3 regions of the Paraburkholderia sp. HC6.4b genome follow, and region 2 is predicted to be linked to each of the others. Evidence: predicted binding sites of a transcription regulator. Region 2 holds the regulator's gene; each other region holds the start of a gene.
The links. Region 2 encodes FNR, which switches genes on or off when oxygen is low (the NO sensors DNR and NnrR bind a similar motif). Its sites were predicted from a motif close to TTGATNNNNATCAA; they were not measured.
Positions count from the first base shown of each region.

Region 1 (6,745 bases), on a different contig from region 2:
ATCGAGATGATCGGGTGGCTGGCGAGATCGGCGGGCACATCGATGGCCGGATGCGTGGCGAGATAGTCGGGCGAAGCGACCACCACCCGCCTCACCTCGCCCACCGGAATGGCCACGAGCGTGGAGTCCTGCAGATGCGCGATGCGCAGCGCCACGTCGATGCCCTCGTCGACGAGGCTCACGGGCCGGTCGAGCAGGTGCAGGCGGATCGACGCCTGGGGATGGCGATCGAGAAACGAATCGACAATCGGGCGCAGCACCTCCTCGCCCACCGCCACCGCCGCCGTCACGCCTAGCAGTCCGCGCGGCGCGGAGCGCTCGTCGGCTGCGAGCAGGTCCGCCTCCTCCAGATCCCCGAGGATGCGCCGGCACGCCAGCGCATAGCGCTCGCCCGCCTCGCTGAGCCGGATCGTGCGCGTGGTGCGGTGTAGCAGCGGCGTGCCCGTGTGCGTCTCCAGAAACGCGATGGCCCGGCTCACAGCCGCGGGCGAGCGGCCCAGCCGACGGCCTGCGCCCGCCAGACTGCCCTCGTCGAGCGTGGCGACGAATACCTTCATGGCGTCGATACGGTCCATTGCGTGTTTGAGCTTGAGATTGGGCCTAGGTGGCGCCGCAGTCTTTTAGGGCGGTGAGTTCCGGCACGATCTTAGCGGAATACGAGAAGCGACAGCGTGGCATGCACGGCTGCACAATCGTAAGACTGAATGTGGCGCTAGTGCGGCGCTTGGCATACCCTGAAGAAGTTGTTTAGCAGATCCTGGTATGCTCCGCTGCCGCTAGCGGGCTGGGTACGTCAAATGTCGCGAGCACCGCGAGCTTGCTGCGCCCGTGGTGATGGCACTCCGCGTGCAAGCTCAGCCAGCGTTTTTTGTGGCGTCTCAGCCTCAACGTTTCCATCCTGTTCGCTCGACCCGATGACCAACCTCAAACATTCATCCGCGACCGCGACGGCGACGCGAATCGCAGCCGGCGATGACCACACGCAATACGACTCTTTCTCGATCCTGTTGCATTGGATCACGGTGATTCTGGTGTTGGCCCAATTTGGACTCGCCCAAACCTGGGGGTTTGCGCCTAAACCCACGCGTCACCTGATGATCGTTTCCCACATGTCGTTTGGAATATTGCTTTCGGCCGTGTTGATCGTGCGCATTGGGTGGCGTCTGATGCTTGGACATCAAACTCCCGTGTCTGCCGCGGGATGGGTCGAGCGGGCCGCGAAAGGCGTCCACTATGTTCTGTACGCGCTGCTGGTCGGCGAAGCGGTACTGGGTTTCGTACTGCGATGGTCCGGCAACGAATCGATGAGCTTTTTCGGGCTGCTGATGCCATCTCCTTTCGCGCCCACCAGTAAGGCGACGCATCACGCCATTGGTGAGGCTCATGATTTCGTCGGCTGGGCCATCATCGTCATCGCGGCGGGACATGCCGCCGCCGCGCTGTTTCATCACTATGTGCTGCGCGACGACGTGCTCAAGCGCATGCTGCCGCGCAAAGCGGGCGACGCGTAAGCCGCTCACTTGCCCGCCCGGCGCTCGACCGATAACGAAACAATCGGCTTGCTCGCGCTGAAGCACACCCATTCGGGTGCGAAGGTGCGCGAGCGCTTTCCTGCAGACTGGCGCGCGCTTCAGCCGGACCTTTGCCGCAACAAAAAGGCGCGCCCGTGACAGCGCGCCATCCTCGCGTGTCAGTCGATGGTCAGCCGCTTGCGATCGCCCGACGCCTTTTTCGGCAAGCTGAGCGACAGCACGCCATCCCTGTACTCGGCTTCGCGTTCGCCTCCTCGACCTCGCCGCCGAGCGCGAACGAGCGGCTGAAGGTGCCGGCGTAGCGCTCGCGGCGGATCACCCGCCGCGACGACGCGTCGTTGATCCACGTCAAGCGTGCCCGCCCGACCCGTCACGCGCAAAACCTGAAAAACCCGCTATGCAGCAGCACGGGCCTGGCGCCGAGCTCGTCGAGCAGACGCCGGGCGGCCTGTTCGATCTGGGAACGGTGCGCGAGGAACGCCTGGAGCAGATCGTCTTCCCGCAGCGAGCGCGCGCCGAAATGGTCTTCGAGCGCCTCGGCCGTGATCGCGCACTGCACGGGCCGATCGCCGACGAGCGCCGCAAACGCCAGCACCAGATCGCGGGCGCAGTATTCGGGCATGCAGGACGGAAAGGAAATGTGCATGGTGACGCCCCCCACGGGCATGAAGTGCCGCATCGGCGGATGCGAGGTAGCGGACCCGCCGCGACGTCTCCAGCTTAATCACGCAATCCACGGCGGATTTGACGTACGTCAAGGCGGAGTCACGCACGGTCCGCGGTGGCCCCGTTTGCCGCGGCGCTGTCAGCGCGAATGGTCATTCGCCCGTGCGCGTCACGGAACCCGCAGCGGCGTCGCTGCGTCGCGCGGCGGCGTCGATCGTCTGCCGCAACGCCTTCAGTTCAGCGTGCAGGCGCACGATTTCATCGTTCAGATGCTTGATATCCCGATGCATCTCGCGTCGCAACGCCCTCTCTTCCTTGCCGATGAATGCCGCGGCGATGCTCGCGAAGACCAGCGACAACATGCCGTAGCCGAGCAGCACGACAAATGCCGCGAACACACGCGATGCGGGCGTCGTCGGCGCGATGTCGCCATAGCCCACCGTCGCGCTGCTTTCGAACGCAAGCCACAGCCCTTCGGAGTACGAGTGCACGTGTGGTTCGAGCCAGTAAAATCCGCCGCCGGCCATCGCGAGCACGAGCGCGCCGGCGAGCAGCAGCCACATCAACCGGTTCGGCGTGACGAATTCGCGCAGCGACAGCACGATGCGCAACGCGACGACACCCATGAACGACAGCCGCAGCAGCCATTCGACGGGCTGCCACGGCGGCGTTCCGAAACCGGTGCTGAGCGCCGCGCCCAACGCGATGAGCAGGTCGAGCCAGTTGTTCGCGAGCAGCGTCTTCGGTCGTCTGCTCAGATGGGCCAGCCAGGTGAACGACAACGCGAAGCCGGCGAACATGCCGACGTATAGTGTCCGCGACAGGCTCAGCGCCAGCGGGGTGCGCACCGTCAGTTCGACGTAGAACGCGGGGATCGCGCAAAAGCTCAGCGCGCACAACCCCCAGCGCAGTTGGCGCCATGCCCGCACAGCGCGCGGACCGTCGTGTGCGCTTGCACCGCCCAATCCGTAGCCGCCGAGGCCGTGGTCGATCATGTGGTCCGTCATCGCGCGAATGGCTTCCGGCCTGTCGGGTTTCGCGCGATATCGTCGTGGTGCCGCAAACGCACCGAGGCCGCGCGATCATCGTTGCAGGCTAACCGACCCGCGGCTGTCAGCCTTGATGCAGATCAGTGCTGGTGCAAGGCGTGCGCGATCAGCCTGTCAGAGCGGGTGCAGCACCGTTTGCGCGACGCCGGCCGCCACACACAGCACGACGACCGCAAGCGGGGGCACCTTCCAGCGCAGCAACAGCAAAAAGCCGATGCACGCCACGGCGAAATCCGTCGCCGACAGGACCGCGCTCGTCCACACCGGCGAATAAAGCGCGGCGGCCAAAAGGCCGACCACCGCGGCATTGACGCCGGCAAGCGCCGCCGCCATCGCCGCACGCGCGCGCAGCGCCTGCCACCACGGCAATGCGGCGAGAACGAGCAGCAGACCCGGCAGAAAGATGCCCACTGTCGCCAGCAGTGCGCCGCTCCAGTGTCTGGGTGGCAGCGCCATCATCCAGCCGAGAAACGCCGCGAACGTGAACAGCGGTCCGGGTACGGCCTGGGCCGCGCCATAGCCGGCCAGGAAGTCGTTGGGCGCGACCCATCCGGTCGCGACGGTTGCCCGCTGCAACAACGGCAGCACCACGTGGCCGCCTCCGAACACGAGCGCGCCGGAGCGATAGAACGCATCGAATACGCGGATGCCTTGCGAGGTCCCGCTTGCCGCCCATAGCGGCAACGCGAACAGCAATGCGCAAAAGACCACTAGCGCGACGATGCCTGCCGTGCGCGACACCTGAAAATCGCCGGCCCGCAGAGGAATGGCGCGTGGCGCCTGCACCGCCGTGGTCCGGCACAGCGCGACACCGAGCACGGCGCCGGCGCCGATCACGATCAGTTGGGCGTAGACGGTGCCAGGCACGCTGAGCAATCCGAGCGATGCGAGCGCGATCGCCGCGCGGCGGCGATCCGGACACAGACGCCGCGCCATGTCCCAGACAGCCTGCGCGACGACGGCCACCGCGACGAGCTTCAGGCCGTGAATCACGCCCGTGCCGAGCGCGCCGCCCAGGTCCGGCGCGATCGCGGCAAAGGCCAGCATCACGAGTACCGACGGCAGCGTGAAGCCGCACCAGGCCGCTAGCCCCCCACCCCACCCGGCCCGCAGCAGCCCGATCGAAAACCCCGCCTGGCTGCTCGCGGGTCCCGGCAGAAATTGGCACAGGCCGATCAGGTCGGTGAAGGCTTCATCGTCGAGCCAGCGGCGCCGCTCGACGAACTCGCGCCGGAAGTAGCCGATGTGAGCGATCGGACCGCCGAAACTGGTCAGCCCGAGTTTCAGAAAGACGACGAAAACCTCGATCACGCGCGTGAGCCGTGAGCGGCGCGGCGACGACAAATCAGTTTCCATGGATGTGCGGGTTCGAGCGCTGCCGATTTCGAGAGCCGGGCTTCGTGTTTGACGACGCACAGTATAGAGGCCTACGGCGCGACCACGCGGCGCACCCGCGATTGATCGTATGCGATCCATCATTGGCGTCTCTCAGAGGGCATTCATTTGAGAAGCGCCGTGCTCGAACGACAGAGGATTCTAATCGTGCTTGTGTTTGCTAAACGAGTAAGGATGAACCAGCACAAGGTTCCCGGCTGACGGTAAGATCGCGACCGGAGTTGTTCGGCGTTTTACTTCATCGAGATCGGCGTCTGTCTGAACGACCGGCACGCGACGCCCACCCCATACTTGCGCGCAAACTGGCCGGGGGTCGTCAGGATGCGGTGTGTCCCAAGCGATCTCCAGGGATTCGCCGGACGGGAATTCGAGAATGAGTGAATCCGCAGCAAGAGGCAGCAACTGACCTGACGCATCCTGGATATACGCTTTGATCTGTTTCGGTTCGGTCATATTTTCCTCCGGTAGGTGTGGTGATGATAAAGATCAGCGATGCTCATCGGGCCTCTTCCATGGGTAGCAACGCGTCGTAGTCGTCGACGCTTTTCGCCGAAGGCAGACGCTGAAATAGCCAGGTGAGATAGCGATAGGGATCGATGCCGTTGACCTTGCAGGTCTCGACCAACGAATAGAGATTGGCGCTCGCATCAAGGTGCAGACCTCTTCGTGCTCGCGTTGAAGCGAATCGTACGCCTCGCGTATCGCGAGAAACGCATTGAGTTCGTCGGCGGTGATGGCGACCTTAATCGGCATGCCGGTTGGACAGGCATGCCGATCACGTATTCAACTGACGCGACGATATACGCGACGCACCAGGATTCCGGCACACGCGCGAGCACCTCGGTCACGTCGCCGAAGTCGGAGATGATGGCCGCGTGCGAACTGGGCGCGCGCCGGAACCAGTGTGGCTCGTCGGCTGCTTCGACGTGAAGCGCCGCGACCGGAAACAGTAGAAGCCCGTTGTCCATGGAGAGTGAGTGGCGTCGGATTGCTCGACCTGATCGGCTCGGATGATCGCCCAAAAACCGAAGACATCGCTATATCACGGCATACGGTTTGCCGATATTGGAGGTTGCGGGGACGCGTGCGCCGCGAGCAGCTGCTGATGACGTGCTTCGGTGGCGTCGTCGGCGGGGAACATGCATTCGATGCGCAACTCCTGCGCGGCCACGTTTTGCGGTGTGCCCACGGTCGTGACCATCGAGAAATAGCGCAGCACCACGCCCTCGCTGATGAAGCCGAGCGGAACCATCGGCAGCGTCGCGGGTGTCGCGGACGAGCCATGATGCGTCTTCCAGTCGCGCGGCACGTCGGGATACGCAAGCAGTTCATCGAGTAGACGCTTCGTGTTGGCGCCGATTACATGACCGACCGACTCGCGATACACGCGTTGCAGCAGACTTCGCGCGACCTCCTGCCAATCGGCGACGAACGGACGCATGCCATGTGGATCGAAGATCAGATGCAGCATGTTGCGCGGGCCTTCGCGCGCGGTCATGTCGATGAAGCAGTTGAAGAAGCGCGGGGCCGCGTCGTTGGACATCAGCACGTTCCAGTCGCGGTCCATCACGAGCGCCGGAAACGGCTCATGCTGACGCACGACCCGTTCGAGCGCGCGAACCACGCCGTGCATTTCCTGCGCATTCCACGGTGCTTCCGAATAGATCGGTGCATAACCCGCGGCAAGCAGCAGCGCATTGCGCTCGCGCAGCGGCACGTCGAGGGTCTGCGCAAGCGTCAGCAGCGTGTCGCGGCCCGGCACGCTGCGCCCGCTTTCGATGAAGCTGATCTGCCGCTGCGAGATGCCGGCCTCGAGCGACAGATCGAGCTGACTCACGCCACGCACGTCACGCCAATAGCGCAACAGACTGCCGAGATCGCCTGGCTGCACTTTCGGATCGTGACTCGTGACGTTCATGGTGTTGCCCTCCGGTTGATGCCTGAACGGGATCGCTTCAACGCGCGGGCGCGTGCCACGCGAATTCGGCGAACTGCGTTTCGAGCGGCGGCTCGGTCACGCTGCCGGTGTAGTTCGTGATCGTCGACGCGGCGACCGCCGCAACCACCTCGAGAATCTGCTCCGCGCTGAAACCTGCCGCGAGG
Region 1 is NZ_JACHDC010000030.1:40,874-47,618, forward strand. It holds gene HDG34_RS35110 (LysR family transcriptional regulator) at 1-575, opposite strand, end outside; gene HDG34_RS35115 (cytochrome b) at 798-1,511, shown strand; partial or broken gene HDG34_RS35120 (Hsp20/alpha crystallin family protein) at 1,691-1,854, opposite strand; gene HDG34_RS35125 (DUF1488 domain-containing protein) at 1,903-2,178, opposite strand; gene HDG34_RS35130 (potassium channel family protein) at 2,351-3,205, opposite strand; gene chrA (chromate efflux transporter) at 3,362-4,603, opposite strand; gene HDG34_RS35140 (hypothetical protein) at 4,784-5,095, opposite strand; gene HDG34_RS35145 (transposase domain-containing protein) at 5,139-5,267, opposite strand; gene HDG34_RS35150 (hypothetical protein) at 5,318-5,572, shown strand; gene HDG34_RS35155 (helix-turn-helix domain-containing protein) at 5,685-6,560, opposite strand; gene HDG34_RS35160 (carboxymuconolactone decarboxylase family protein) at 6,598-6,745, opposite strand, start outside.
Region 1: HDG34_RS35130 (potassium channel family protein) is a predicted target of FNR. The motif match lies at 3,318-3,331, and genes of this name have one in related genera.

Region 2 (6,745 bases):
CCGCGCGATCTGTGGTCGGTCGCCGGGCGCCGGGTACGAATCGCCGCGCTGCGCGATACCCCGCTGTGCTCGATCGAGGGTGACAGCGACGAGATCACGGGCGCGGGGCAAACGCATTGCGCGCATGCGCTGTGCGATGCATCGCCGATGCGAGCCGCGCGGCAGCTCACCATCGAGCAGTGCAATCACTACGATCTCTTCATCGGGCCGCGTTGGCGCGATGCGGTTCACCCGGGGCTCTGCGAATTCTGGCGCGATGTCGAGCACGCCGCGTTGAAGGTTTGCCGGCCGCGCCGCGCGGCCAGGGGTTCGGCAAACCGCGAATCGGCGTGAGGTGACCGGGAAAACGTCGGCAGTCCGCATCTGACGAACGCCGAGCGTCACGTCACGACGCAAGTTCGTCAGTTCCCACGCTCGGTGCCGATCGCTGTTTCGAGGGTCATTTCCGCCACATCGAACGCGCGACGGATCGCCGCTTTGGCATCGTCGTCAGTGCAGTGCGCGACGGGCTTGAACTCGTGCGCGGGCGTGACCAGATCCAGCCTCACGTCATACAGCGGATGCGCCGATCCCGGACGCAACGCCTCGATGGCGAGATGGCAGTGCGACACGAGCGCGCCAAACCGCGCGAGACGCACCAGTTGCGCACCTGCTTCCGCTTCGAGCGGAGCGGCACCCGCGAAGCCAAGGTAGACGATCTGCATGTCGATGCCCATCTTCGCCTCCCCTTGCGAATGTCGATCGAACCTGTTCCGCGCAGACTCAGGATCCAGGCGCTTGCTATGAGGCTTATCTTGTTCTTGCCAGAAAGACGGTCATTGACGTGGGTCAAGCGCGGTGAAGGCGAGCACCCTCACTGCATATGCATACCCCCGTTAATCGCAATGTCCGCACCGGTGATAAAAGCCGCCTCCTCTGAGCATAGAAACACGATCAACGCCGCCACCTCGTCCGGACGTCCCAGCCGGCCGAGCGGAATCTGCGGCAAGATCTTCGTGTCGAGGATCTCGCGCGGCACCGCTTCGACCATCGCGGTCGCGAGATAACCGGGCGACACCGTGTTCACCGTGACGCCGTGCTTCGCGGTTTCGAGCGCAAGTGCCTTCGTGAAGCCGTGCACGCCCGCTTTGGCAGCTGAATAATTGGTTTGCCCGTAGGCGCCGCGCGAACCGTTGACCGACCCCACGTTGACGATGCGGCCGTGGCGCCGCTCGAGCATGCCGGGCAACAGCGGCTTGCTCATGTTGAACAGGCCATCGAGATCGGTGCGCAGCACGGCGTCCCAGTGCTCCTTGCTCATCTTCGCGAAGCTCGTGTCGTGCGTGATGCCCGCGTTGTTGATCAGCACGTCTACCGCGCCCAGTTCGGTCAGCACGCGTTGCGCGCAGCGCGCGCATGAATCGAAGTCGGCGATGTCGGCTTCGTACGCGTGAAAGTCGCGCCCCGTGTCGCGCTCGTGCTGCAGCCATGTCGACACGTGATCGTTGTGCGTCGAGTGCGTCACCGCGACCGTCATGCCCGCGTCATGAAGCGCCCGGCTGACCGCCGTGCCCAAACCGCCCATCCCGCCTGTGACCAATGCCACGCGATCCGTTCCCATCTGAACTCCTCCTTGCCGTGTCTGCCATTGACGGTGCGCGCGCCGGCCTCGCCGGCTCGCGCGGCTAAACGACGCCCGCGAACGGCAGCGCGTTCTGCGAGCTCCACCACCATGCGCTCAGGCCGCCCGCGAGCGGCGCGACGCCTGGCGCGATGCCGTACGCCGCCTGCCACCCCGCATACCAGGCGGCGCAAGCGCGGTTGGCCTCGCCGAACCAGTCCGCCTCGCGCTGCGCGACGAAAGCGATCGACTTGCTCCAGTCGGCGAAGCACCGCTCGGCGTACTCGTGTGCCGCGCCCTGTGCGGTCTGATACGCCGCCGCGTAGTCGAGCCAGCCTTCGGGCGGTCCGGACGCCGTCGAGGTCCACGGTGAAGCGGGGCGCCCGGGCGGCGCATCGGATTCGGAAACCATGATCGCTGCCCTCCAGAGCACAGCATAGGATTGCCAGGCGCGCTTGCAAACCGTCGAGCGCGCCTACCACTGTATTGAGCGCGCGGCGGCCCGCGCTTGATCTGCATCAACAGCCGCGGCCGCCGGGCTCATAGACTCCATTTGACGACGGGCTCGAGCCTGCTTGTGCCCGTTTCCCCACGTTTCTGTCACGGAGCTTTGGCGATGAGCTACAAAAGCATTCTCGTTCACCTCGATACGAGCGTTCGTGCACATCCGCGCCTCGAAATCGCATTGCAGCTCGCACACCGCTTTCATGCGACGCTGACCGGCCTGTTTTCGACGTACGTGCCACCGCGGCACGCGTTCTTCGTGATGGCCGGCACCGCCGACTACTACGCGGAGCACGAGCGTCTGCGGCACGAGCGCGCCAGCGCGCTCGAGCGGCTGTTTCGTGCCGAACTCGCGCGCGCGAACGTCGACGGTCATTGGATCGCCGCGAACGGCTACGCGAACGACGTCGTGCCGCCCTATGCGCGTCTCGCCGATCTGATCGTGCTCGGGCAGACCGATCCGACCGATCCCGAGGCGTTCGTCGCCGAACAGTTCGTCGAGCACGTCGTGCTGTCGGCCGGGCGGCCGGTGCTGCTGGTGCCGTCGGGCGGCACCTTCGCGGCGCCCGGCCGCCACGTGCTGATCGCGTGGGACGGCAGCCGCGAAGCCACCCGCGCGATCCACGACGCGCTGCCGTTCCTCGCGCACGCGTCCACAGTGACGCTGCTGACGGTTCATTCGTCGGGCGATCGTCCGCCGCGCGACACGGTTCCGGGCGACGACATCGCACTCACCGTCGCGCGTCACGGCGTCAAGATCGACGTGCGCGAACTGAGCGTCGCGGACGGCACGCCGGTCGGCGACGCGCTGCTGTCGCAGGCGGCCGACCTCGGCTGCGACATGATCGTGATGGGCGCTTACGCGCATTCGCGTCTGCACGAAGTCGTACTGGGCGGCGCGACGCGCACGATGCTCGAGTCGATGACCGTGCCGGTGCTGTTGTCGCACTGAAGTGCGCGCTTAAGGAGTCCGCCATGTTTCACCGCCTACTCGTCGCGCTCGATGGCAGCGACACCGCCTCCCGTGCGTTCGACGCCGCGCTGACCCTTGCCGCCGAATCAGGCGCCGAGCTGCAGCCGCTGTACGTGATCGACGTGCCCGTCATCGCCTACGACGCGCCCGGCTTCGACCCTTGCGTGATCCAGGACGCCTTCATCGAGGAAGGCAAGCGGATCGCGGCCGATGCCCAGAGCCGGATGACCGCGCGCGGGATCAAGGGCACGGCCCGCACCGTCGAAGCCGCGATCACCGGCGAAGACGTCGCGCATCGCATCGTCGAGGCGGCGCTCGAATGGCACGCCGACGCGATCGTGATGGGCACGCACGGCCGCCGTGGTGTTCAACGACTGATGCTCGGCAGCGTCGCCGAGCGCGTGCTGCGCAGCGCCAGCTGCCCCGTGCTGATGGTTCCCGCGCACGCGAACGGCGCGACGCGCGATCAGTCAGTCCCGGCCTGCGCCGAAAACGAACTCACCTGAGCCGCGAAAACCGGCCTGCTGCGCGGCCGCTCCGACGCGATCGCGCCACGGCTGCGCGACGCGACGCTTCAGGGCCGCGCGTGCCCGTGTTCGTCATGCCGCACGATCAGCACCGGCTTGTCGGTCGCACGCACGAGCGACTCGGCGACGCTGCCGAGCAGAAAGCGCTGCACGCCGTGGCGGCCGTGCGTTCCCATCACGATCAGATCGGCTTCGATTTCGTCGGCGACGCGCGCGAGCACCGCGGACACGCTTTCGGCGTACGCGTCGATCACCCGCACGCCGCCGGGCACCTGCGCCTCGCGCATCAGCTCGCGCGGCGCATCGAGCGCGCGGCTGGCGAATTCTTGCGCCGCGGCCGCCGGTTCCGGCTCGAAAGCCACATCGGCATTGTCCGACCACTTGCCGTGCCCTACCACGCAGCAGGCTTCGAGTGTGGCGCCCGTCAGCTTCGCGAGCTTCAGCGCCTCGGCAAAGGCGCGCTGCGCGCTGGGACTGTCGTCGAGCGCAACCAGAATTCGTGCATACATGTTGGACTCCCTGTGAAAGCGCTGGCATGAACCGAAGCGGTGCCGTCGCGTGTCCGCGCCGACAGTGTGAAGCGCGCGCCGCCGCGCGGCTTGACGCAGGTCAATGGGTCTTTATCGGCTTGTTCCGTGATTACTTGATCAACTGCATGCCTGCGACCTTCGAAGCCGTCACGTCGAAAGTAGCCGTGTACTCGCACTCGGCTACATACCCCATCGCCAGCCATGCACTAGGAATATTCCTACAACACTACCCGAACTCCTAGCGCCGCTTAAATCCCCGCCGATATATTTCTGAGATGAGGTCGCCAATACTGGTCAGTATGGACACCGCTCCGCCAGCCACCTTATCGAGAGTCTTCCTCGTCGACGATGCGACCGAGGTCCGACGCCGGCTTGCTTGCCTGATCGCGCTGATTCCCGGCATCGAAATCGTCGGCGAGTCCGCCGGCGTCGAGCACACGTTCGACGACATCGTCGCGAGTCGCGCCGATGTCGCGGTGCTGGACCCGTGCTTCTCGGGCAAGACCAATCTGCTGCTGCTCGCGGCGCTGTCGCGGGTGCGGCCGTCCATCGTCAGCATCGTGTTGACCAATCATTGCACGACGGCGTTTCGCCGAGCGTGCGAAGCGGCGGGCGCCGACTTCTGCTTCGACAAGACCTCGGAGTTCGAACTCGCCTGCCGTGCCATCGAAGCGATTGCCTATGCGCGTCGTGCGCATCCGGTCTGACCGCCAGGAGCCGAGCATGCAAGTTGCCACAGTCTGTGAACCCCGCCACGACGCGCCCCGCACTTCGCACGTCGTACCGATCCACGTCGTGCCACGCACCGCGGCCACACGCTACGCCGTGCCGCGCTGCTCCACCTGCGCGATGCGCGCGATCTGCATGCCGCCCGAGCTGACATCCGACGAACTGAGCCGACTCGACACGTTGATCGGCTCGACGCGCTCGATCAAACGCGGTGATACGCTGTATCGCGCGGGCGATGCGTTTCAAAGCCTCTACGCGATCCGCGCCGGATCGTTCAAGACCGTGGTCATGCATCGCGACGGCCGCGAGCACGTGACCGGCTTCCAGATCGCCGGCGACTCGCTCGGCCTCGACGGCATCGGCGAGGGCAAGCAGAATTGCGATGCGATCGCGCTCGAAGACAGCGTCGTGTGCATCATTCCGTTCGCGCAGCTCGAGGCGATCTGTCGCGAGATGAAGCCGATGCAGCATCACATCTACCAGATGATGAGCAGCGAGATCGTGCGCGAGTCGAGCCAGATGATGCTGCTCGGCACGATGACCGCCGAACAGCGCGTCGCGACGTTTCTGCTGAACCTGTCGAAGCGCTTCAAGGCGCGCGGCTTTTCCGCGGCGGAGTTTCATTTGCGCATGACCCGCGAGGAAATCGGCTGCTTTCTGGGCATGAAGCTCGAAACGGTGAGCCGGATGTTCTCGAAGTTCCAGCGCGAGCGCCTCGTCAAGGCGAACGGCAAAACGATCCGCATCGAAGACGCGGAAGGACTGGCTCGGGTTTGAACGCCGACGCGTCGCTCGCCTCACGTTCGTTCGCGGGACATGCGGGGTGGAACAAGCGCTCCCGAACTGATATAACTCGGTGCGTTGCGGTGCGCGACCTTGCGTGACCACCCGGAGGAGCGATGGATCTGTCGAGCGGCGAGTCTTCCTGCTTCACCGGTGCGGCGTCCGTGTCGGATGTGCCCGTCGAGGATCGCTATTTCATGTTGATCGATGCGGTTCAGGACTATGCGATCTTCATGCTCGACGTGTCCGGCCGCGTGACCAGCTGGAATCCCGGCGCACAGCGCATCAAGGGCTACACGCCCGAAGAAATCATCGGCCAGCATTTCTCGAAGTTCTATACCCCGGAAGACATCGCGGCCGGCAAGCCCGCCCGCGAACTGGAAATCGCCGCAGCCGTAGGCCGCACCGAGGACGAAGGCTGGCGCGTACGTCGCGACGGCTCGCGTTTCTGGGCCAACGTGGTCGTTTCCGCCGTGCACGACGCGTCGGGCGCGCTGCTCGGCTTCGCCAAGATCACGCGCGACCTGACCGAACGTATGCGCCTCGCGGAACTCGAACGCGCGAATCAGGTATCCACGCACGTGCAGATCGCCCGCGAAAACGAGCAAAAACGTATGGCGCGCGAACTGCACGACGATCTCGGCCAACGGCTGACCGCGCTGAAAATGAGCGTCGCGCTGCTCGAAGCGAAGCTGAAAAGCCAGGCCGACACCGAGCCGCTGGCCGCGCAGACGCATGAACTGCAAAAGCAGATCGACTGGATGGCCGCTTCGCTGCGGCGTATCGCCGCCGATCTGCGGCCCCCGCTGCTCGACGACCTCGGGCTCGCCGCCGCGCTCGACTGGCTGGCCGAAGACTTCACGAAACGCTACGACGTGCGCTCGAGCGTGCATCTCGAACCGGCCGAGCCGGTGTGCGGCGAATTCGCGGCGACGGCGCTGTTTCGCATCGTTCAGGAGGCGTTGACGAACGTCGCGCGGCACGCCAAGGCCAGCTGCGTACGCATCGACATGACCTGCGCGGGCCCCATCGTATCGCTCGATATCGAGGATGACGGCGTGGGTGTCGCGCTGGATCGGTCGCAGGGAACAGATTCATT
Region 2 is NZ_JACHDC010000031.1:31,301-38,045, reverse strand. It holds gene phaZ (polyhydroxyalkanoate depolymerase) at 1-333, shown strand, start outside; gene HDG34_RS35595 (hypothetical protein) at 402-716, opposite strand; gene phbB (acetoacetyl-CoA reductase) at 854-1,600, opposite strand; gene HDG34_RS35585 (polyketide synthase) at 1,665-2,012, opposite strand; gene HDG34_RS35580 (universal stress protein) at 2,217-3,056, shown strand; gene HDG34_RS35575 (universal stress protein) at 3,080-3,583, shown strand; gene HDG34_RS35570 (universal stress protein) at 3,652-4,113, opposite strand; gene HDG34_RS35565 (response regulator) at 4,434-4,841, shown strand; gene fnr (fumarate/nitrate reduction transcriptional regulator Fnr) at 4,858-5,640, shown strand; gene HDG34_RS35555 (PAS domain S-box protein) at 5,763-6,745, shown strand, end outside.

Region 3 (6,745 bases), on a different contig from region 2:
CCGTTCTCGCTGTTGAAATTATCGAGAAACTCCACGGCGAGGAGCGGAATATCACTGCGCCTTTCACGCAACGGCGGCAACAGCAAGGGAACCACGCAGAGGCGATAATAAAGGTCGGCGCGGAACTCGTTCCTTGCCACCGCCTCTTCCAGGTTTTTGTTCGTGGCGGCAATCACGCGAACATCGACCTTGATGGTCTGGTTGCTGCCGACGCGCTCGAATTCTTGCTCCTGCAGGACGCGCAGCAGCTTTGCCTGGAACGAGGCCGAGATCTCGCCGATCTCGTCCAGAAACAGCGTCCCCTTGTCGGCGAGCTCGAAGCGCCCCTTACGCGAATTGAAGGCGCTGGTAAAGGCACCCTTCTCATGACCGAACAATTCGGATTCCAGCACCGTCTCATGGAGCGCCGCGCAATTGAGCTTGATGAAGGGCCGCTTGGCGCGCGGCGACAACTCGTGAACGGCCTTGGCGACCAGCTCCTTCCCGGTACCGGATTCGCCGCGCAACAGAACCGTGCTGTTCGATTCGGCTACCACCGCGATCTTCGCGAGCAGCCCGCGCAGCGCCGGGCTGTCGCCAATGATCCCGTCGATCTGAAACTTCTTACGCTCACCTGCAGGGTGCTTGAGCTCGGACAATGGCTTTTGCAGCCCGTCCTTCCCCGCCATCAGTCGCTCGCGGTCGCTCCTGAAAAAGCGATGCAGCTTCACCGTCTGCCCTACCAGGTTGGCGACCATGGTAAGCAGCCGCACGTCGCAATCGAGCCGGAAGTTCGACCCATAGTCCAGGATGCGGTCGATGGTCAGCGTGCCTACGACTTTCGCGTCGATGCGAATAGGGACGCCAATGAACGACACTCGCATGTTGTCGGAGGCACCGAGCACGCCCATGTCGGCGGCACTGAAGCCCGAATGCACCGCTATGTTCTCGGCGACGAGCGGCCTGTCCGTCGCCATGATCTGGTCAATTGCCTTCTGCGGCAGGCGCATCCGGTAGTGCTCATCGCTGCCTTCGCTCCAGTCCGCGCCAACGGTAATGTCCGGTACGCCATCATCGTCGAAGAGAGAGACGATACCGAGCCGCATCTGAACAAACGATTGCAGGCGATCGATGACGTTGGCCAACGTGACTTCGAGCCGGTAGGGAGCGGTCAGTACCTTCGATATTTCGAAGATGCCGGTAAGCACGCTCTCGTGCCACTGCACAATAGGGACCGCGTGGTCCGCCTCGGACTTTGAGCTAGGCCTTTCGCGTACGGAAGCGATATGCAGCATGACGACTTCCCCGTTGTGGGGACCGTGCTCCCCGTCACCTTGTTCGGATTTGCGGGCATTGTGTTGCATATCATCCTCGATCTAGCGCCCAATTTCATGGGCTGTCTTCAAAAGATAATGCCTTTTCATGGAAGGACGGTGAAACTGTAGTGCCTTGATGTACTTATTTTCTGCTTTTGCGATCTCGCTGCGTGGATTCCGTTAGGAACTCGAGTTCCATTGATGTCGCTCAAATCAACTGCGATTTGTCTACTCCAGGTGCAGCCGATTACAGGTGTCGTCCATTATTGATTGCTGCCTCGGTGCCCGTGAGATAACTCGCCGCATCCGAGCATAGGACGAAGATGATCTATCTTTGCGACCTCTTCGGGCGTGCCCGCCCGGTGCAGCGGGATATTTGGCACAAGAAGCGCTTCCGTGTCGGGCGACAAAATGTCCGTCTTGAACTGGCCAAGGACGTATGGAAACTGTTTTCAGATCGTCACATCCGAGCCTATCGGTCCGATTAATCTGGTTTGGTAAGTCATGGCTGCGTTAGCGTAACGTTTCAGGTGCAAAAAAAAGCCCTCCGGGCTCTAGGTGCCAGCCATCCTCACTACCTCTATTGTTTTGGCAACCCCAAGTATCTTCACAGGCGCTGGGCCAGTAGCCGTCGTACTTGCGCACGTTCTGGCCAAGGAAATCGAAACCGTCTGCAATGTTCGTGATCCGGGTCTTCTCTTCCGAGCGCTCCAGACCTTGAGCGGCCATAAACTGCCTGAGCGCCGGAAGCACCTCGAATTCGAGCACTTCTTTCGACATACCGGTCACAATAAAGTCATCGGCGTAGCGAACGACGTTGAGTTGGGCCTTGCTGCGTGCCGCCGCGGTGAGATTACGCTCGGTCATCAGAGCATCGAGCACGACGAGCAGATTTAGATCGAGGCCCTTGAAACGCATGATCCCAACTTATCCATAGTGTGGATGCGTTCCATCAAAACAATCGATTTTACGAAATGTACGGCATGGAGGATAGTGTTCCTGGTAAATCCATTTCAATTTCGCAAACCTGCTGGCGCCTTCGTCGTGCCGGGGTAGCGGATGAAGTGTGTCGTAGAACTGAGCGAAGCCGAGGAAATGACGTTGCAGCAGTTGTCGATCAATCACATGCATCGGGACACGCGCATGCGAGCGGCGGCCCTGTCGCCGCTCGGACACAGGATCAAGCGCAAGCTCACCGCCGAGCAACTCGGCGTGAGCGGGCAGTCGATCTGTGACTGGCTCACGCATGGCGCAACAGCGGCGTGTCCGGCCCGATGGGCGGCCATAACGGTGGGCACATGAAGCACCACTGGCGGCGCTTCATCACCTGGACGAAGGAAATCGCAGATCCCGAACTCGCTGAACTTTCTCGGCGGACACGGCACCAAATTTCAAGTCAATTTCTCGTGGACGCTCTCATGAATACTGCGGCAAAACGTCGGGCCGGAGAAATAGAATTTGGGCATATCAAGATGGTTGTCGGTCTTTGCCCTGACGCCGAGAAAAATCCTCAGGTGTACGCCGAGCATCAACCGAGGCACATGTCCAATGCGGCCACGGTCTTCGGCGGCATGGGCAAGCTGGATCGCGCCGACACGACGCGACAAGCGTCCGGCGGGTCGCGTAGGCGCTTACTACCGGCAAAACTGCGCATAGTTCTCCAAACCCTTTCTATATCGGCCGCTTACCTTCGTACAGTTGAGGCAACCCTCGACTTCGCCTTGGCTTCGCGACGAATCGGGAGCAGCCGTTTGCAGGTGCCAATTGCTTCAGCGACCCTGCCAAATGGATCTCGTGTCAATCGCGGTCAGATCGTGCGGAAGATGCGGGGGAAGTCTTTGGTAGATCCGGTGCGAAAGGCACGCGCACTCGATGTAATCTCCATCGTGGATGAGGTTCGATCGGTCCGTGAAGCGTTGACGGAAATACTCTTTTCTTCGGGCTTCATCCCAGAACTGTTCCAGAGTGCAGATGATTTCTCGAAATCGAACCGCTTTCTCAGCAAGTCCTTCGCGTCCGTCAGGTCCACCCTCAAAGGCCGGACGGCGCATAGGAGGCAGTCGTGAATTTGGCCGTGTCCACAGATAGAGGACCTCTCTCCGTGCGCTCTCAGGTGCGGTGGAGGCTGGTTTGGGAAAATGAGTTGCGACTCGCCGACCACATCGAACTGTCCGAGTTCTTCCGAAAGACCTACGGACCGACCGGGGCGTTTAATGCAAAACCATTCGAAGGCAATCACAGTTGGGCTGGTGCGCGGCCAGAGTTCCGTGCAATCGGCTACGACGCGCGCGGCGTAGCGGCTCATATCGGCGCACTGCGCCGTTTCATCAAGGTTGGCGCAGTCGATCTACTAGTGGCCGAACTAGGATTGTACGCGGTACGTCCGGATCTTGAGGGACTCGGAATCCCTCAATTAATGCGCGTGATGTATCCCGTATTGCAGGAACTTGGCGTTCCATTCGGCTTCGGCACGGTTCGACACGCGTTGCGGCAACACATTGCAAGGCTGCTCGGCCGACCCGGTCTGGCGACTATTGTGTCTGGAGTTCGCGTGAGGTCGACCCTTCGAGAAGTGCATCTCGACACGCCGCCCACGCGCATCGAGGACGTACTCATTGTCGTCTTACCGATTGGACGGTCAATGAGCGATTGGCCGACCGGAACGATAATTGATCGAAACGGGCCAGAGCTGTGAGGCACTGCTTATCCGAAGCGCGCAGCGAGTGCGCTGACACCAACGGACGTCGCGACGTCTATTTGACGTTTGACGACGGCCCTAATCCATTTTGCACACCGGACGTCCTCGATGTGCTGGCGGAACACCGGGTGCCAGCGACTTTCTGCGTCATCGGCGCGTACGCAGCGGACCAGCCGAAGCTGATCCGACGGATGATCGCAGAAGGGCACGAGGTCGCAAACCACACGATGACTCATCCGGACCTGTCCAGATGCGAACCCACCGAAGTACAACAGGAAATACTAACGGCAAGCAGGGTCATCAGGATGGCGAGCCCCCATGCTTCGCTGCGGTATATGCGTGCCCCGTATGGCATGTGGACCGAAGCAGTGCTCACTACGTCAGCGAGCGCTGGTCTGGCGCCCCTCCACTGGTCGGTAGACCCGCGAGACTGGTCTCGTCCCGGCGTGGACGCGATTGTGAGCGCAGTGCTGGCCTCTGTCCGGCCGGGTGCAATTGTGCTCTTGCACGACGGATGCCCTCCCGATGAGTTGGGACGATGCACTCACGCTGGTCGGCGCGAGCAGACCCTCATGGCGCTTTCCCTCATGATTCCAGCATTGCATGACCGGGGGTTTGCAATCCGATCGCTTCCTCAACCTAACCGGACAAACCAGACACCCTATGAACATGCTTGGCGCAACTAGCACTGTCGCTGTCTCGTCTTATGCGCTCCGCGGTCCTTTTGCTTCTAGATCAGTACGAGACGCAAATTTTTCGCGGGAAGCCGAGCGACTTCGGCGAGGACCGTCATCTCACGATTCTCGTGCTGACGGCAGGTTATCGGACCGAGTACGTTCCGGACGCCATTGCGGCGACAGTCGTTCCGGACAGACTGGGGGTGTATCTGCGCCAACAACTGCGCTGGGCGCGCAGTACTTATCGGGACACGTTGCTTTCGCTGCGCCTGCTGCCCTGTCTAGATCGCTACCTTACGCTGGACGTGATCGGACAGAATCTGGGCTCGCTATTTCTCGCCTTATCGCTTCTAGCGGGGGCTCGCGCAGCTCGCATTGACAGTGACAGTGCCGTGGTGGACTGCCCTGATAATCGCATCATTGACCATGATCCGCTGTAGCGTGGGCATCGGTTCGCGCTCGCCAGATTCGATTTATTGGCTTTTCTCTTCACACACCCATTAACCTCTTTCTCTTGCTCCCCCTGAAAGTCTATGCGCTGTGTACATTGAGCAATAGAGAATCTAGCAGTTGGTTTCTAAAATCCCTTACCGACTAACGATTTGTGCATCCGTCGACTCCGTGAAAACTGGGAGCTACTGAGCCTTACCGCAAGCAGCTCGGCACTCGCCCACCGCCAGATTTTGCACGGACAAGATTCCCCTGTGAAACGTTGCCGCGCGGCAAAGCGTTCGTACCGCATCCGCATATAAACGTCTCAATCTAATGCACCATTACCTTGGGGGCCTGTAGAAATATTCGAAGGACATCACCCTCTTTCTGGCGCCCCACATCAACTCCTACAGGCGATTCCAGATCGGTACGTTCGCGCCGACCAAGGTCGCATGGAGCCAAGACAATCGGACGGTCGGTTTCCGCCTTTACGGCGAAGGCTCGGACGCCGTCCGCGTTGAGTGCCGCATTGGCGGTGCGGATCTGAATCCGTATCTCGCTTTTGCGGCCCTGATCGCGGCGGGTCTTGCGGGCATCGATCGAGCCACCTCCAGCGCTGCCGCATTGTCCGGAACGTAACATTCGCGACACCAACAATCGGACGATGCACCGCCATAACCCGACATTGTGCCGGTCAACATCCCGCAAATTGTGCTCCGACTGTAGATGCTCGCTTGGCACAACGCTTGCGATCCATCGCCGACAACTCAAGAGACCTGACATGCTCAATCCGATCATCAATGACACGACGCTTCGTGACGGCGAGCAGACCGCCGGCGTCGCGTTTCGCAGCGAGGAAAAATGCGCGATTGCCGCCGCACTGTCGCAAGCCGGCGTGGCCGAACTCGAAATCGGAATTCCTGCCATGGGCGAAGACGAAATGGCGTGCATCGCTGCAATCGTCGACCTGAACCTCGACGCCCGCCTGATGGTTTGGGGGCGCCTCACCGACGAGGATCTCACCGCGGCATTGCGCTGCGATGCCGATATCGTTCATCTCTCGGTTCCCGTTTCGGATATTCATTTGCAACACAAGCTGCGGCAGTCGCGCAGTTGGGTACTGGCGCAGATCGCACGCGTCGTCGACGAGGCAGCGAAAAACCATCCCAAGATTTCCCTCGGCATGGAAGACGCCTCGCGCGCGGATCCCTCATTTCTCATAGAAGTGGCTCAATGCGCGCAGCAGCACGGGGCCCAGCGCGTGCGCTTTGCCGACACTGTCGGTATCCTGGACCCCTTTAAGACCTTCTACGCCATTGCAGCGCTGCGCGTCGCCGTCGATCTGGAGATCGAAATCCATGCGCACGACGACCTCGGGCTCGCCACAGCCAACACACTGGCCGCCCTTGGGGCCGGCGCGACCCATGCGAGCACCACCGTCAACGGGTTGGGTGAGCGCGCCGGCAATGCAGCGCTGGAAGAAGTCGTGATGGGCGCGCGGCACCTGCTGCGACGAGACACTGGCGTCGACACCAGAGCGCTGCCCGACATTTCGTCGCTGGTCGAACAAGCCTCAGGCCGCGCAGTTTCCTTCAACAAGAGCATCATCGGTAGGAGCATCTTTACTCACGAGTCGGGCATTC
Region 3 is NZ_JACHDC010000017.1:162,281-169,025, forward strand. It holds gene nifA (nif-specific transcriptional activator NifA) at 1-1,343, opposite strand, end outside; partial or broken gene HDG34_RS25150 (reverse transcriptase domain-containing protein) at 1,809-2,123, opposite strand; gene HDG34_RS25155 (hypothetical protein) at 2,355-2,597, shown strand; gene HDG34_RS25160 (hypothetical protein) at 2,594-3,361, shown strand; gene HDG34_RS25165 (NodA family N-acyltransferase) at 3,409-3,990, shown strand; gene nodB (chitooligosaccharide deacetylase NodB) at 3,987-4,679, shown strand; gene HDG34_RS25175 (glycosyltransferase family 2 protein) at 4,667-5,110, shown strand; gene HDG34_RS25180 (hypothetical protein) at 5,526-5,741, shown strand; gene nifV (homocitrate synthase) at 5,884-6,745, shown strand, end outside.
Region 3: nifA (nif-specific transcriptional activator NifA) is a predicted target of FNR. The motif match lies at 1,494-1,507, and genes of this name have one in related genera.